Regions from separate parts of the Paenibacillus xylanexedens genome, predicted to be linked through region 3. Evidence: predicted binding sites of a transcription regulator. Region 3 holds the regulator's gene; each other region holds the start of a gene.
What was found. The regulator Rex, encoded in region 3, represses fermentation and respiration genes when NADH is low (regulators of the CRP and FNR family bind a similar motif). The targets are predictions, from matches to a motif close to TTGTGAAATATTTCACAA.
Positions count from the first base shown of each region.

Region 1 (3,877 bases), 880 kb from region 3:
ATGGCAATCATGAAAAACGCAACGGAAAGCGCCAGCAGCCACCATAAATCCATCATATTTTGAAAATGACGCTCATTGTGTTGACCCAAATATATAAATGCAGTCAGCGCGAGAATAATGGTCGGTGTGCTCCAGAAAAAAGCATAGTTCCGCATCAGCTTCAATGCCGAATGGTCCTCTGCGCGAGAAGCGTAAAATGTGAGAAATGACCCACTAATGAACAATACGGACACGATCGCCAGTCCAACGATGCTCCACGATAATGGATTCGTAAATAGTGCCCAGTAATCCAGGGAAACGGTATCTCCCTGCTTCAAAATAAAGCCACCTTCAGACAGGGTCAGTGCCACTGACAATGACGCTGGAATAAGCAACCCTGTAGCTCCATATAAGAACAAATACACGATACTTTTTTTGGAACCATAATTTTCGAAAGCATAGAACGACCCACGAATGGCAAGTAAAATGACGGCAATACTTCCTGGAACAAGCAGCGCGGAGCCATAATAATAGGCCGTGTCCGGGAAAAATCCAACGATGCCAATATAGAAAAAGACAAAGAATACATTGGTGATCTCCCAGACCGGTGATAGATAACGGGAGATCAGACGATTAATCAGATGATCCTGCTTTGTCAGGCGTGCATAAAAGGCAAAGAAACCTGCTCCAAAATCAATGGAAGCTACAATAAGATAGCCGTACAAGAACAGCCAGAGTACCGAAATACCAATTAATTCATAACTCATCAGGCCTGATCCCCTTTCTTGGCTGATTGATCATGCTGCTCCTTCAACCATTTCTCCATCTCGAGTTCAGCAGGATTGTTATTGAACAACCGTCTCAGTACGACGACACACATAACGCCTAGCAGGATGTAGAGAAGCAAGAAGACGAAAAATAAAATTCTCACACTCGGTGAAGAAGTAGCGGCCTCTTCTACCCGCATATAACCTCGGATGATCCATGGTTGCCGCCCGATCTCTGCATAGAACCAACCCATCTCAACGGCCAGAAAAGCAAGCGGTGCACTCAGTGCAACCATACGTAGCATCCACTTGTTAAACTGATTACGTTTCTTCCAGAATACAAACAGGAAGTACAGACTTGATATAGCAAGCAGAGCGAATCCAATACCAGCCATTAGATCAAACAAATAATGCACAAGTAAGGGCGGGTGTTCATCTGGTGGAAATTCGTTCAGCCCGGTTACCTCGGCGTTAAAGTCTCCAAAGGCAAGGAAACTGAGCAGTTTCGGCAAATGAAGAGCGCCTATAATTTCATGTTCTGCATTCAGCCATCCCAAAAAAATCAAATCCGCTCCGCTTTCCGTCTCGAAATGCCACTCGGCAGCTGCGAGCTTCTCCGGCTGATGCTCAGCCAAAAACTTGGCAGACACATCTCCAGCTAAAGAATTTAACAAACTGAATACCAGCACAACGGCCATCATGAGATTCAAGCCTTTTTTGTGGTAGGCCGACACTCCTTTTCTCAGCATCGCAAAGGCTGCTATTCCTGCTAACAGAGCAGCTCCTGTCAGATAAGCCGAGCTTAATACATGGAACACTTTGGAGAACGTCGCTGTATTCAGCATCGCTTGCACGGGGTTCACTGCCATGAATTGACCTGCTTCCATGACAAAACCTTCAGGCTGGTTCATGAATCCGTTCACTGTTGTAATAAAAACAGCAGACATGCCTGCCCCGGCGACAATCGGAATAGTCAGCAACCAGTGGATATACGGATTTTTGAACCGATCCCACGTGTACAGATAAATGCCCAGGAATATTGCTTCAAAAAAGAATGCAAATACTTCCATAAATAGTGGCAGTGCAATGACATTCCCGGCCAGTTTCATAAAATTCGGCCATACCAAGGCCAACTGTAGTGAGATCGCTGTGCCTGTCACGACACCAACCGCTACAGAAATGACAAACCCTCTGGACCACCTCTTTGCCATAAGTATGTAATGGTGATCCTTCTTCCGAATGCCGATGAACTCTGCAATAGCAATCATCAAAGGTACGCCGACACCAAGCGTTGCAAAAATCACGTGGAACCCGAGCGTCAAACCAGTCACTAGCCTGCTCCATAAAACCGTATCAATAGCCATTCTTTGTGTTGCCTCCTTTCAAACTCTGTTCAATTTAGAAACATTCAATATCCGATTTGGCCAAGCTCAATGCAGAGTTGCGAAAAATTTCACAAAGTTAGGTATGACGATATCTTGCCACACCTATAATGCGTTTACTCCTGTAGGCCTCCGATAATAACAATCATTGGATGCCTATTAAAATCTGATATTGATGCACTTAAAGTACTAACGAAACCTATTAATCAAAATTATTATATCTTTATTTTTACCTAATTCAATCAAAGACACGTCTTCTACCCTAAACGTTCAAGAAAGGATCAACTCTTTCTGACAACTTGGTGAAAATCAAAAAATACACCCAATGGAGCTATTGATTCATTGGGTGTAAACGTGTTATTGCACGGAAGATTTTCTATTTTACTTTCTCCGGACTCACCGCACCTGCCTCGCGACGTACGCTCATGATGATCAGTGATGCAGCTAATACCGTAAGGATGATTCCAAGCATCTGAAATCCTGTCACATTGAATGTATCCCCCATAACAATTCCAATCAATAACGACGATAAAATGGTCCCCAGGTAGCGTGATGTATTAAAAATACCCGATGCCACTCCAATCATTTCTTTCGGTGTGCTTTTAAACAGTGCTGCTTGCATGCCGACCGCGTTTAGGCCGTTACTTATTCCAAATAAAGCTAAAGCAACAATGATTATGAAGATTGGAGAAGTTTCATTCATAACAACGATTAATATAGAGCCAAATGTCATTAAAGAAGCGGATACGATCAGAGCTGGCCGTGATCCTGATCTGTCAATCCAGCGCCCTGCGATCGGAGCAATAATGACTGAACATAACCCCAAAGCTAGCATGCTCATTCCTGTATGAACTTCGTTGAGATGACGTACCTGCTTCAAATACGTAGGAACTCCAAAAAAAAGTGCGTAAAACAGGATGTTCACCAGCATGTATTGCACATTCACCCAAGTCATCTCCGGATATGAGGCAAACGTTCGCAGAGGGATAAAAGGCGTGGCTGCTTTTAATTCATGTCGGAAGAACATGACGAGTGCGATTAACCCGATCCCCCCTGTCAGCAGATGCCATGTTGAAATATCTCCTGTGGAATTTACTGAAAGTAAACCGATGAGCAGAGTCACCAAAGCTACCGTAAACATCAGGATACCTGGTGTGTCAATTAACGCAAGCCATTGCCGAATGGACATGTGACCAGAGATAGACAGGGATTGCTCGTCCTTCGGGATTGTTTTCCAGGCGAACCAAAAACTCGCCAAGACAAACGGAATATTAACGAAGAATATGCTGTGCCAGTCCCACCAATGAATCAATACTCCACCAATAAAAGGTCCAATTGCAGCCGCTCCAGAAAGGAATATAGCCAAGGTGGACAAGGCGGAGGCTTGTTTTTCAGTCACGTTCATTCTGACAATCGCCATTCCGACGGCCACCATCATACTTGTGCCAAATGATTGAACAATCCGGAATACGATGAGCCACGAAAAACTGGGAGACCACGGAGCTAGCATGGACGATACAAAAACAATAACAAGACCCATGAGGAATATCTTCCTGCGGCCAAACAAATCACTACACTTGCCCATGACGGGTTGAGCGACTGCACTGGAAATGTAAAATGATAAAATAATCCACGAAACGGCTGTAAAATTAAGTTGATACACTTGTTGTAGCCTGGAGATTGCCACCGAAATCATGGAGGAATTCAACGGATTCAACATAATTCCGAGTCCAACAGCTAACATCAATC
Region 1 covers NZ_CP018620.1:4,254,715-4,258,591, reverse strand. Annotated here, with positions in the region: gene BS614_RS18880 (cytochrome d ubiquinol oxidase subunit II) at 1-746, opposite strand, end outside; gene BS614_RS18875 (cytochrome ubiquinol oxidase subunit I) at 746-2,110, opposite strand; gene BS614_RS18870 (MFS transporter) at 2,505-3,877, opposite strand, start outside.
Region 1: a site for Rex is predicted at 2,188-2,205, ahead of BS614_RS18875 (cytochrome ubiquinol oxidase subunit I). Genes of this name have one in related genera too.

Region 2 (3,877 bases), 340 kb from region 3:
AGAAGTCAAACCAAAGAACCATTCGCTTCTTCTCTCTGGAAGAAACAAATGGTCCTTTTGGCTAGCACGGATATCTTAATTCACACCGTTTAACATGCTAAATCGTTCACGATATGAATGATTGCGTGGCTGGATTATTCCAATCCAGCGATCTGTTCTTTTAATTTGTTAGCAGAAGCCTGGAAAGCCACTTTTTCGGTTTCATTCAGCGGAAGAGGCAGAATTTCGCGCACACCGTTGCGATCGACAACACATGGAACACCCAGATAAACATCCGATACACCATTGTAGTCTTCAAGGTACGTGGATACGTTCAGAACGGAGCCTTCGTTGCCGAGAATTGCAGCTACAATGCGGTCCAGAGCAAGGGCGATTGCATAGGAAGTCGCGCCTTTGGCATTAATAATCTCATACGCTGCATTTTTGGTGCGGTCGAAGATATCCTGTTGTGTTTCTTCATCCAATTCCAGATCTGTTCCTGCAACGTTAGCCAGGCTCCATACCGGTACTTCGGAATCTCCATGCTCACCAATAATGTGTGCGTGAATACTACGCGGGTCGATCCCTTTATTCTTACCAATCAGGTAACGGAAACGTGCGCTATCGAGCAATGTACCTGAACCGATGACACGGGAAGCAGGCCATCCGCTTTGTTTCCATGAAGTATAGGACAAAATATCTACAGGATTGGTTGCAATCAGTAAAATACCATGAGAATTCACTTCAGTAATGCGCTCAATAATATCTTTGAAAATGCTTGCATTTTTCTTCAGCAGATCAATCCGAGTTTCGCCCGGCTTCTGGGAAGCACCCGCTGTAATAATAATGATATCTGCATCTTTGCAGTCGGAATAATCGCCAGCCCATACTTTCACGCCTCCCGTAAATGGAAGACCGTGGTTCATATCCAGCATTTCGCCGGTTGCTTTATCATGATTCACATCCACAAATACCAACTCGGACGAACGCTGTCTCAACATTAGCGTGTATCCCGTTGTTGTTCCCACCGCACCCATGCCTACAATCACGACACGACTTGGTTTCAGAGCTGCACTATTTGTCATGTTCAATATCCTCTCCTTTTTGGGTTATACTCCCATCCATATTAAGGGATTAGAGAATATAAAGCGAGTGTTGTCTATAAAATAGTTCACATTTCATGTCTTTTTACCAATTATTCCGTCGAAAAACAGTTTAGGATGAAATTAATGGTAATAAATGTGCGACCTATAGCCCAGAGTATGAACTGGAAAAAGGGAGCGGGCCAACCATGAGTGGGCAATGAGCCTTTTACATAAGGTTTGTGGTAGAATAGGAGCAGTGGATTCTGATGAATCGTAAATAAAACGCCATAGGACAGGCATGCGCGCCTGTATATTGGATGAGAGAGGTGGAACCCACTTGCGTTCGCAATGGATTAAAATCACGCAGACAGCATTGCTGTCTATAGGTATAGCAGCTGTATTGGCTGCATGCACCGACTCAGATCAACCTCCGGTAGCAGAACCTCCGCAGCAGCAGGAGGACGCCGGGAATACAGGGCAGACATTAACTGTCGTTCCCCCTGTGAACAGTACAGAATCTGCAGATATGGCCAAGTACCAAATACAGACCCGTTTGACCGATTTTCAGTTGCTCAATGACAACGGAGGATTGGCGTGGGGTGTGACGCGGAATGCGCTGCGCCTGTACTACACTCAGGATCAGGGAAAGACCTGGACCAATATTTCACCTTCGGAAAATGTACAGTTTCCGGCTAACCCTAAATATGGACAAAGCATTTATTTTGTAGATCGTGCACATGGTTGGATTGTTCGTGAAGGCATGGGTGGAACAGATACCATGGTGCTTCGCACCAACAACGGGGGCGTAACTTGGAGCCTGTCTTCTCTGTCTAAGACGGATAAAGTGACTGCGATCTCATTTGTATCTCCTGAGAAAGGCTGGATTCTCACCACGGTCGATACCGCTATTGGTAAACAGGACAAGAAACTTTACTTTACCGAGGACGGTGGAATTACCTGGAATCGGATGTCATCCAGTGATGAAGATGGCAAACAGGAAGCAGAAGAGATTTCCAAACGTGGATACACCACGGGGATGACTTTCTCGGATCCAAAGCATGGTTTCTTAACAGCGCTTGAGTTCGGTACACCGAAGTTGTATGTAACATCAGACGGCGGAGAGAACTGGGATACTGGGCCATCCTTTTTTGATCGAAACAAATTCAACGGGTGTGGTAATTTCAGTGTTAGTTCACCACAATTTTTTGGACGTGAAGCACAGTCAGCCTGGATGTCAATGTCCTGTTCTAAAGGCGAGAGCACGACATTCAATGGATTCTTCACAACAGATGGCGGAAAGAGCTGGAAGCTGTCCAATTTCACTTTATACAAACAAACGGGTCCGAATCGTAACCTTTCACCGGTATTTCTGAACGCATTGGAAGGTTGGGCGATGCAAAAGGGCATAACCTACCACACTAAGGATGCGGGCAAAACATGGAGCGCTCTTCCTGCAAGCAGTGTACTGGAGAAAATTTTGGAAGACTATCCGGAGATTGTGAAGATGCAGATGGTTACCTCCAAGCTTGGCTGGATACTGGTTGAAAACACAGATGCCAAAAGATCGTTGTTATTGCAAACGGTGGACGGCGGTGTACATTGGAAAGTACTATAAACGTAGAGTGTTATCGATGTGAATAGATAGGAGAAAGGAGAGGAGCCTAAGGGTTCCTTTCTTTTTTTTGCTTAGTTTGTGAAATAAATCACAAATAAATCCACTAGAAGGTGATATATTTAACTCAACAAGAGAAGGAGTGATGAAGATGAGAACCAACGGTCAAACTCAATTCACGCAGGCGGATGAATTAACCAGATATATGCTTCAATTATGCTACACATGTGACGATGCGAATCGTTGTACAACAGAGGAAGCGGTGAAGGCTTGCATGGCAGAACACGCACAGGCAGACCAACCCGAACCAGCTGAAGGTGGAGATGTAACTCGCGGGTTTATGGACTTGATGTACGCTTAGGCTAATCATTCACGGAGAACGCTCCTGCGGGAGGGTTCTTTTTGATTTGAAGTGAATTGTATACGCTTTTAAATTCACTTCGCAAATATTGCAGCATGGGTTATTATAGAAATAATTAAGGTAAATTAATCAAAATGTGGAATTGTTTTATTGACTTTATCTGAAAGAGAAAGGGCATGTAATTGTAGAAAGGATAAAACTATGAATATTCAAGATCTCCCAATTGAAATAAAAGAACATATAGGGGAAGTTCAGAAAATCACTTTTCCTAAGCAAGGTCATACTTCTACTGTGGCTATACTGGATACGTTTGATCAAAAGTACATCATCAAGAAGACAGAAAACGATCTTTATAATGAATGGTTATCCGATGAATATAAGGTGCTCCAATACCTTTACCATACGGGACTCCCTGTTCCAAAGGCATATTCATTTCATATTGAGGACACATCGAGATGGCTTCTGATGGATTATATTGATGGAATAAGTTTAAGAGAATTTCTCTCTAAAATGCCTGACCTCCAATGTAAAGAAAAAGCGATTTTTAACTTTGGGCTTTGTTTAAAGAAAATACATGAATGCTCTTGTCCTGTTGAATTATTGAACAACAACAGTCCTTGGTTAGATACAATGCTTAATAAAGCAGAATATAATCTAACTCACTTTGCTGTAGACGGCTCAGCAGAACTACTTCAACAGTTGAAAGAAGGAAGACCAAAACCAATAGAGAACACTTTCATTCATGGAGATTTTACTATAGATAATGTGCTAGTTAATGATTGCAATATTGTTGGAGTTATTGACTGGGCAGGAGCAGCTTATGGCGATCCAAGATATGAT
Region 2 covers NZ_CP018620.1:4,799,618-4,803,494, reverse strand. Annotated here, with positions in the region: gene BS614_RS20945 (L-lactate dehydrogenase) at 135-1,064, opposite strand; gene BS614_RS20940 (WD40/YVTN/BNR-like repeat-containing protein) at 1,402-2,679, shown strand; gene BS614_RS20935 (hypothetical protein) at 2,828-3,037, shown strand; gene BS614_RS20930 (phosphotransferase family protein) at 3,239-3,877, shown strand, end outside.
Region 2: a site for Rex is predicted at 1,139-1,156, ahead of BS614_RS20945 (L-lactate dehydrogenase). Genes of this name have one in related genera too.

Region 3 (3,877 bases):
ATGTTGTCAGAGCCTTCTTTGTCTCCCCAGATGTACTTACGCAATTCATCATAGGATGTAATGCCCAGTTGCTCCTGTGCTGCTTGTATGGCGAGCGCTTCTTCCTTGCGTTGGTCCTGCGTGACATGGACGTAATAACGCTGAAGTCCAAACAGAATCAGAACCAGTGCAAGCAGCGAAATCCATATCCACTTCTTTTTTTTCTTCAAAAGCCGAACTTCCTTTCCCTATGATGCTGTCCTGCAATTAACGAGCAAGCAGACCATCAAATGCCAATTGAGACTCACGCAAAATGCGTTCTTCATCCAGCGTCAGACATTCGCCATGTTTCACCACTTGTTTTCCATCCACCCATACGTGCTCAACATCTTTGGCAGAAGCCGAGTAGATCGTATGTGAGATCAGGTCTGTATGTGGATAGAAATGTGCCTGTTCAATGTCCAAGGCGATAAAGTCAGCCTTCATGCCGACCTTGAGTGCTCCGGTATTGTTCAAGAAGATAGATTTGGCACCGTATGACGTTCCGAGTAATAACGCTTCGCCTGCTGGCACTGCCGTCGGGTCACCGGATACACCTTTGTGGATCAATGCAGCCAGTCTCATTTCCTCGAACATATCCAGGTTGTTGTTGCTTGCCGGTCCGTCTGTTCCGAGTGACACGGTAACTCCTGCTTTCAGCAACGCAGGTACCCGCGCAACACCGGAAGCGAGTTTCAGGTTACTTCCCGGGTTATGGGATACAGCCACATCATGTCGGGCCAAAATTTCAATCTCTTCGTCATTCAGATGCACCGCATGTGCAACCAGGGATGGACGGGAGAAAAAGCCCAGTTTCTCCAGATGTGCCACAGGACGCAGTCCATAATCAGCCACGTTCTGCTCCACTTCACGAAGCGTTTCCGACATATGTGTATGAAGGGGAAGGTTTAGGTCGTTCGCGACCTGTACAAGCTTCTCTATGTAGTCAGGAGGGCATGTATATGGTGCATGTGGCGAGATTACGGTTGTAATGCGACCATCTGCCTGTCCATTCCACTCACGTGCAAACGCAGCCGACTCCTCCAGCTTCCGCAATTGTTCTTCTTCCGAGCACAGCCCGATTACACCACGTGCCAGTGCTGCTCTAACGCCGGATTGCTCCACAACTTTGGCAACTTGATCCATGTGATCGTACATGTCCAGGAAAGCTGTAGTTCCGCCTTTCAACATTTCAAGCACTGATAGCGAAGTTCCCCAATATACGTCTTCTGAAGTCATTTTCGCTTCCATTGGCCACATTTTTTCCTGCAACCATACTTGCAACGCAAGATCATCTCCGTGCCCTCTGAGCAACGACATTGCTGCATGACCATGCGTATTGATCAGACCCGGCAGGAAGAACAGTCCTTTTCCATCTACTTTGGTACTATTTTTGTCTCCATCCGGCAATGTCTCACCAATATGCACAATCTTGTCATCCTCAACAACCATGTATCCTTGAACCACGTTCCATGTTGTGCCGCCTTCATTAACGGCAAATTTGCCGTTGTGAATTACCCATCTATTTGTTGTCATCTTCCTCGTCGTCCTTTCCAGTCTCCAAGTAATAGGCCAAACTAAGCAGATCCGTTGTAAAGTCAGCATGGTGAATGCGGATATGCGGCGGTGTTTTTAGAATTGTTGGTGCAAAATTAAGGATCGCTTCGATTCCGGATTCAATAAGCTGATCGGCTACATTTTGGGCTTCCGTATCCGGAACCGTGATAATTCCGATGCGAATGTTTTCCGTTTTAACCGCTTCCGTCAATTCATCCATTGGTTTTACCGTCAAACTGTTGATTTGACTACCAATCTTCGGTCCGTATGCATCGAATACAGCAACAATCTTCATGTTGTCTTTCAGATACGCGTTATAGTTGGACAAGGCCTGTCCGAGGTTACCCGCGCCTACCAGAGCCACATTAATTTGCTGATCGATTTTGAGAATGTGACGAATTTTCTCGATCAAATAGGATACATCATACCCGATCCCTTTACGACCAAAATCACCGAAGTAAGCCAGGTCTTTACGAATTTGGGCCGGATTCAGATCCAGCCTCTGTCCAAGCTCTTGAGAAGAAACAGTAGCCACCTCACGCTGATGCAACTCGTTTAAATAGCGCAAGTATACAGGCAGACGTCGTACCACCGCTTCCGAAATTTTATCCGATTTCATTCTTGCTCCCCCTTACCAAGGCCACGATAAAATAATAGATGAAAAGATGAGTATTCTGTATAAACTCAAAGATAAACGTGACATTTTATACAGAATGCTCCTTGTAATTTAGGTTATAAGTTCTTACGTGCAACTGCTTTAATCGGATACGGAAATATCTAATAAAGTTTAACGCCAAACGATAGTGTCATGCAATGATATAACGACCAAAACAACTATTATTCTTGTTCATTAGCTGGTTTTTCCAACCATTCGGTAATTCGTGGAACCATCTGCTCCGTAAGCATATGCTCCATTTTGGGACCAGGTAATGAATATAAAAAGAATTTACCATAATACGCTTCAATCACCCGTGTATCATAAACAATGACAATTCCTCTGTCCTTTGCTGTACGCACCAATCGGCCAAATCCCTGCTTGAAACGAATGACCGCTTGTGGCACGGACAGTTTCATGAACGGATTTTTCTTCTGTTCCTGAAGCAACTCACTCTTGGCTTCCACCAACGGATGATTCGGTGGCTGGAAAGGCAGTCTCACAATAGCGAGACAAGTTAGCGCCTCTCCCGGGATATCTACACCCTCCCAGAAGCTGCTTGTGCCAAGAAGTACCGTAGCTTTGGCATCTTGGAACCTGCGAGTCAATTTGGAACGACTTCCACTATCAACGCCTTGACCAAGCAACGAGATGTCGTTACCAGACAGAGCTTCTTTCAGCGGATCATAGACCTGTCTCAACATCTTGTATGAAGTAAACAGAACCATCATGCGTCCACGCGTGGCAATTGCGGTCTCTGCCAGTGATTGCACCAGCATATTGACAAAGTGCGCATCACCCACACTGCCCTTCACACTTGGGAAATCACGCGGAATCACCAGAAGTGCCTGATCACGATAGTTGAAAGGTGATGGCAACATCGACGTTAATAGCCGATTGTTTTCGGCGGCTTCCTGCAAGCCAAGCTGTTCAATCATGAACTGGAATGACTTATCCACGGAGAGCGTAGCGGATGTAAGAACAACACTTTTCTTTTTGTCAAAAAACAAATCCTTAAGTTGTGCACTCACATCTACAGGTACGGCATACAGCTGGAGAGATTTGCTGCGGAACTGTCCGCTGGCTTCCATCCAGTACACCGTTTTGGCGTCATCCATACGCATGAAGAAACGTAAATTTTCCTTCAATGTGGTCAGATCTTTCAGTAATCCTGTAATATCCGTGATCAGACTATCCGATTGATAATCATCCTGATCTTCTTTCACCTCAAGCAGCAATTTGTCCCCTTTGCGAACCAAATCGCCCAGAGTCACATAGATCTGGTTCTCCAGATCCTGCAACTCCTGCCATTTTGCAGGTTTCTGAGATGCTTTCAGACGCAGTGAAAATTGCCCCGTCTCTCCCGGTGAAGCATCACTTCGTTCAGGCAACAGACCAAACAAAGCATCGCTCATACGATCCCACAGCTCCTTAACTTCAAGAGCGAGCGGGAACATCTGATCCACCATGGAGCCCCATTGCACCGAATTTTCATGCCCGGATAACTGCGAACGAAGCATAGGCAGCTGTCCATTACGACTGTCTTTAAACAGGCGGGTCAGTGTATGAACCAACGTGAAATATTTCATATGCATTCCAAGATGTTTACCAGCGACATCCTCCAGATGATGGGCCTCATCGATCACA
Region 3 covers NZ_CP018620.1:5,136,951-5,140,827, forward strand. Annotated here, with positions in the region: gene BS614_RS22340 (DUF5590 domain-containing protein) at 1-209, opposite strand, end outside; gene BS614_RS22345 (amidohydrolase) at 247-1,554, opposite strand; gene BS614_RS22350 (redox-sensing transcriptional repressor Rex) at 1,541-2,194, opposite strand; gene dinG (ATP-dependent DNA helicase DinG) at 2,413-3,877, opposite strand, start outside.

Region 4 (3,877 bases), 2.1 Mb from region 3:
ACCGTAAAAGCTGTAGGGCAGGATGCTCTCCGGGCCGTAGGTTTCGGACAATGCAGTGAATTTGGTCGTAATCTCGCGAATCGCTTCATCCCAACTGATTCGTTCGAACTTGCCTTCGCCTTTGGCTCCTACACGTTTCATCGGAAATTGTAGACGCTCGGGGTGATACACCCGCTCGGTCATATTTCTGACTTTATTACAAATGGCACCCTTGGTTATGGGATGATCCGGATTGCCTGCCACCTTCACAATTTTGCCGTTCTCTTTATGTAATAACAGACCACAAGTGTCCGGACAGTCGAGCGGGCACACCGCCGCAAATACACCATTCTCCTGATCGATCATCGTAAGGCTCCCCTCTATAAAAGCTATCCCTATATCATATCTTCTTCGAGGTTATCGCGTAAAGAGAACAGTATGTTTTTTGCTTCATATTCGCCGCTATGGCGGCTTTAAATTATTTTCAAAAAATGTTTTTGAGTTTGATTCAACTTCAGAATTCAGGGGTAAATTAAAAATAAGGCATTAGGCTAGTGTTTCCCCACTTCCTCCTCATGCCATATCATGGACCACTCCCGAAATTCGCCATGAACAGGTTTCGTTCCCCCGAACCTTGTCATGGCGAATTTATTTTGCGTTAAACTCCAACAAGGACCTCATACAAAAAAACGATCCCGCCCTGCTCCATCACAGCATATTCACCATGAACCGAGCAAGATCAGAATCGTCTTCTCTTCTATAATACGTGCACACATGCTACGCTGTGCCCGCTATGCTTGTTTGCTCAACATCACTCTAGCCTCTGTCTCCACAGCTTCGATCGACGTTGCTATCTCCGGCTTCACTTTTGGCTCAGCTTGGCGCAGGTACACCACCCAATAGGCTGCAGCTACAAACAGAGCACCACCAGTCAGATTCCCGAGCCATACCGGAATGAAATTCATCACATATTGACCCCACGAATAATGTCCTTCAAAGATTGCCGCCGGGATGAGAAACATATTGGCTACAACGTGCTGGAATCCAATAGCCACAAACGCCATCGTTGGGAACCAAATACCCAGTACCTTGCCACTCATCGTATCCGATGCATAAGATAGCCACACGGCCAGCGCGACCAGCCAGTTACAGCCAATGCCGGAGATAAAAGCCTGCAGGAAGCCGTCATGCAGCTTGTGCCCAGCCATATCCACCACTTTAGACAGATATACACCCTCTCCAGTCAGACCAAGCACATGTCCAAACGCGTATGCGACAAACAAAGCTCCAACAAAGTTACCAATCGTCACTAAGGTTAGATTTTTCAACATGTTACCTACGGATAACTTTCGAGCAATCGTCGCGAGTGGAACTGCCATCATGTTACCTGTCAGCAACTCGCCACCACCGATGAGCACCAAGATTAGTCCCACCGGGAACACTGCTGCACCAATCAGATTAACCAGACTTCCCCACTCAGCAGGAGCAGATGCAATCACCCGAATATCCAGTAGAAAACCCAGCGCAATAAAAGCCCCTGCCAGAAAACTGAGCACCAGTACAGAAGACACCGGATATTGAGCCTTCTTCATGCCTGTTTGCGCCGTATATTGTGCAACCTCAAGAGGTGTTTTTGCTGCCATATCATTCATCCTCTCCTTCATTGTTTATCATTGGATAAAACCATCTGAAATTCATTAGTTATGCGTTGAATACCATATCCTAATTGTATCTCGGTACTGCATGAAACTTTGTGCAAATTATCACAATGTTGATTATAAAGATGCATTTAAGAGGCGTTATTTTCGTTTAAATGCGACTGGTATGAAGACTTATATATATGAAGGAAATTGTTCAGAAATTGTTCAGAATCAATTTGTATAATAGGCACACATATTGAATGTACATCTGTTGGGCAGGGATGGATTTGGGTCAGGAACAGTTCCATGTTGTGTACGTCATCAAAATGATGTTCTGTAGGTCATTTCATAGCAAATCTACGGACACTAGGAGGTTTAAACATGTTCAAACAATCTTTACGCTGGAGAACAGTTATGATGTATGCTTTGATATTCACTCTGGTTCTCCCCAATGTCCTTCTTCCCCAAGCTCATGCTTCCACTAACGGAAATGTGAACATTTTATCCGCGTTTAATAACAACGTCGATCGTAATCTGGTAAACGTCGTTTATGCTAACGGGAAGTATACCGCAGTGGGTGGAAAGGGACGCATTGTACAATCTACAGATGGATTAAATTGGACTGTAGTCAATATTGGCGTGTCTAACGAAAAAACAACTTGGAATAGCCTCGTTTATGAAAACAATATATATGTTGCAGTTGGAACGGAAAACAATACCCGTCTGAAAGCCAGATTGATTGTATCGTCTGATGGCGAGACATGGGTTGATAAATCATCTGTAATTGACGGAAATACTTTACAAAAGGTAGTTTATATCAACGACCAGTTTTATGCCGTTGGCGGTAAACATCCTACGACTAACCGTAATGATGATATCGGTATTATCTATTCATCCTCGGATGGGATGACATGGACATTATGGAGTACCCTGCCTAGAATTTGGCCGACAAATACCACAATAAGCACCTCCTTTAATTTGACGGACATGGCCTATATCTCTGGCAGATATGTTGTTGGTGGTAACGTGTTAGGCGGATATGCTTACTCCAGTAACGGGACAAGCTGGACGAACGGGTTCATAGGCAACTATGGTTTGGGAGAGTTCGCTGTCTACAATGGTAGGCTTCACATGCTTGAAAGCCAAACAAATGGCTACTCCAGTAGTGACGGAATAACGTTTACAGCCGACGCCTCCTATAACGGTATATTCGGCATACTGCAAGATGGCGCGACACTTTATCGTTTCGGCCAGGCAGGTAAACTGGACTCATCCACGGATAACGGCGTCAATTGGACTTCGGAGCCTACAGTAACCAATATGACCATCCAATCTGTAGCTTCAAATGGAACGGGTATGGTCCTTGTCACCTCCGCTCCGAATAGCCTTGTTGTTACTGCCGACAAATCCGAATGGGAAAAGATCGCAGCTAATCTGCAGAGTGTAGCTTACAATGGCAACACATGGGTAATTGTAGGCGTTTCCGGCTCAAGTGCAACCGATAGCATTATACTGCATTCCGCGAGTGACTGGGAGCATTTAAATACAACCAGCCAGTTACTGCCCAAGGAGGCCTTTTCCAAAGTCGCTTACGGGAATAACACTTTTGTTGCCATGGGTAAAAAAATCGGGGTATCCACCGATGGTGAATATTGGACACTCAGTGATCTTCCCGCAGGTGTAACAGGTAAAGTGGTAGCGCTGACCTATGGTGCAAGTGGAGGTTTTGTTGCAGTAACTGATACAGGTGATACGCTCAACTCCATTGACGGATTATCTTGGACAAAGGGCACAAATATCGAACTGCCAGACAGGGATATATATAATGTGAAGTATGTAAACGGTGAATATATCGCTACAGGTTACGGAGTAATTTGGAAGTCGGATACGAACGGATTGAACTGGAATCAAATAATCGACTCAGATAATGAGATTTTCAATAATTATTACATGATAAACGATATTACCTATGTGAATGGAAAATATGTGATTGTTGGCTCCGATGATTATTCGTTACCTATTGTGCTGGAAACGACTGGTGTCCTGAACGCCAGCACGAACTGGACCAAAACTAATCTTGATAATGTCAATTCAGTTTACTTAAAATCAATTGCATACGGTGATGGCATCTATGTAGCTACAGGGATTTTAGAAGGAACTACCTTTAAGTACATGATGTATTCTTCTTCTGACCTAGTAAACTGGACCTCTTACGATGAGAACACATTAGGTATAAGCGGCGAGGGGCTAAACACCGT
Region 4 covers NZ_CP018620.1:167,155-171,031, forward strand. Annotated here, with positions in the region: gene BS614_RS00625 (molybdopterin-containing oxidoreductase family protein) at 1-345, opposite strand, end outside; gene BS614_RS00630 (formate/nitrite transporter family protein) at 771-1,622, opposite strand; gene BS614_RS00635 (S-layer homology domain-containing protein) at 2,001-3,877, shown strand, end outside.
Region 4: a site for Rex is predicted at 1,731-1,748, ahead of BS614_RS00630 (formate/nitrite transporter family protein). Genes of this name have one in related genera too.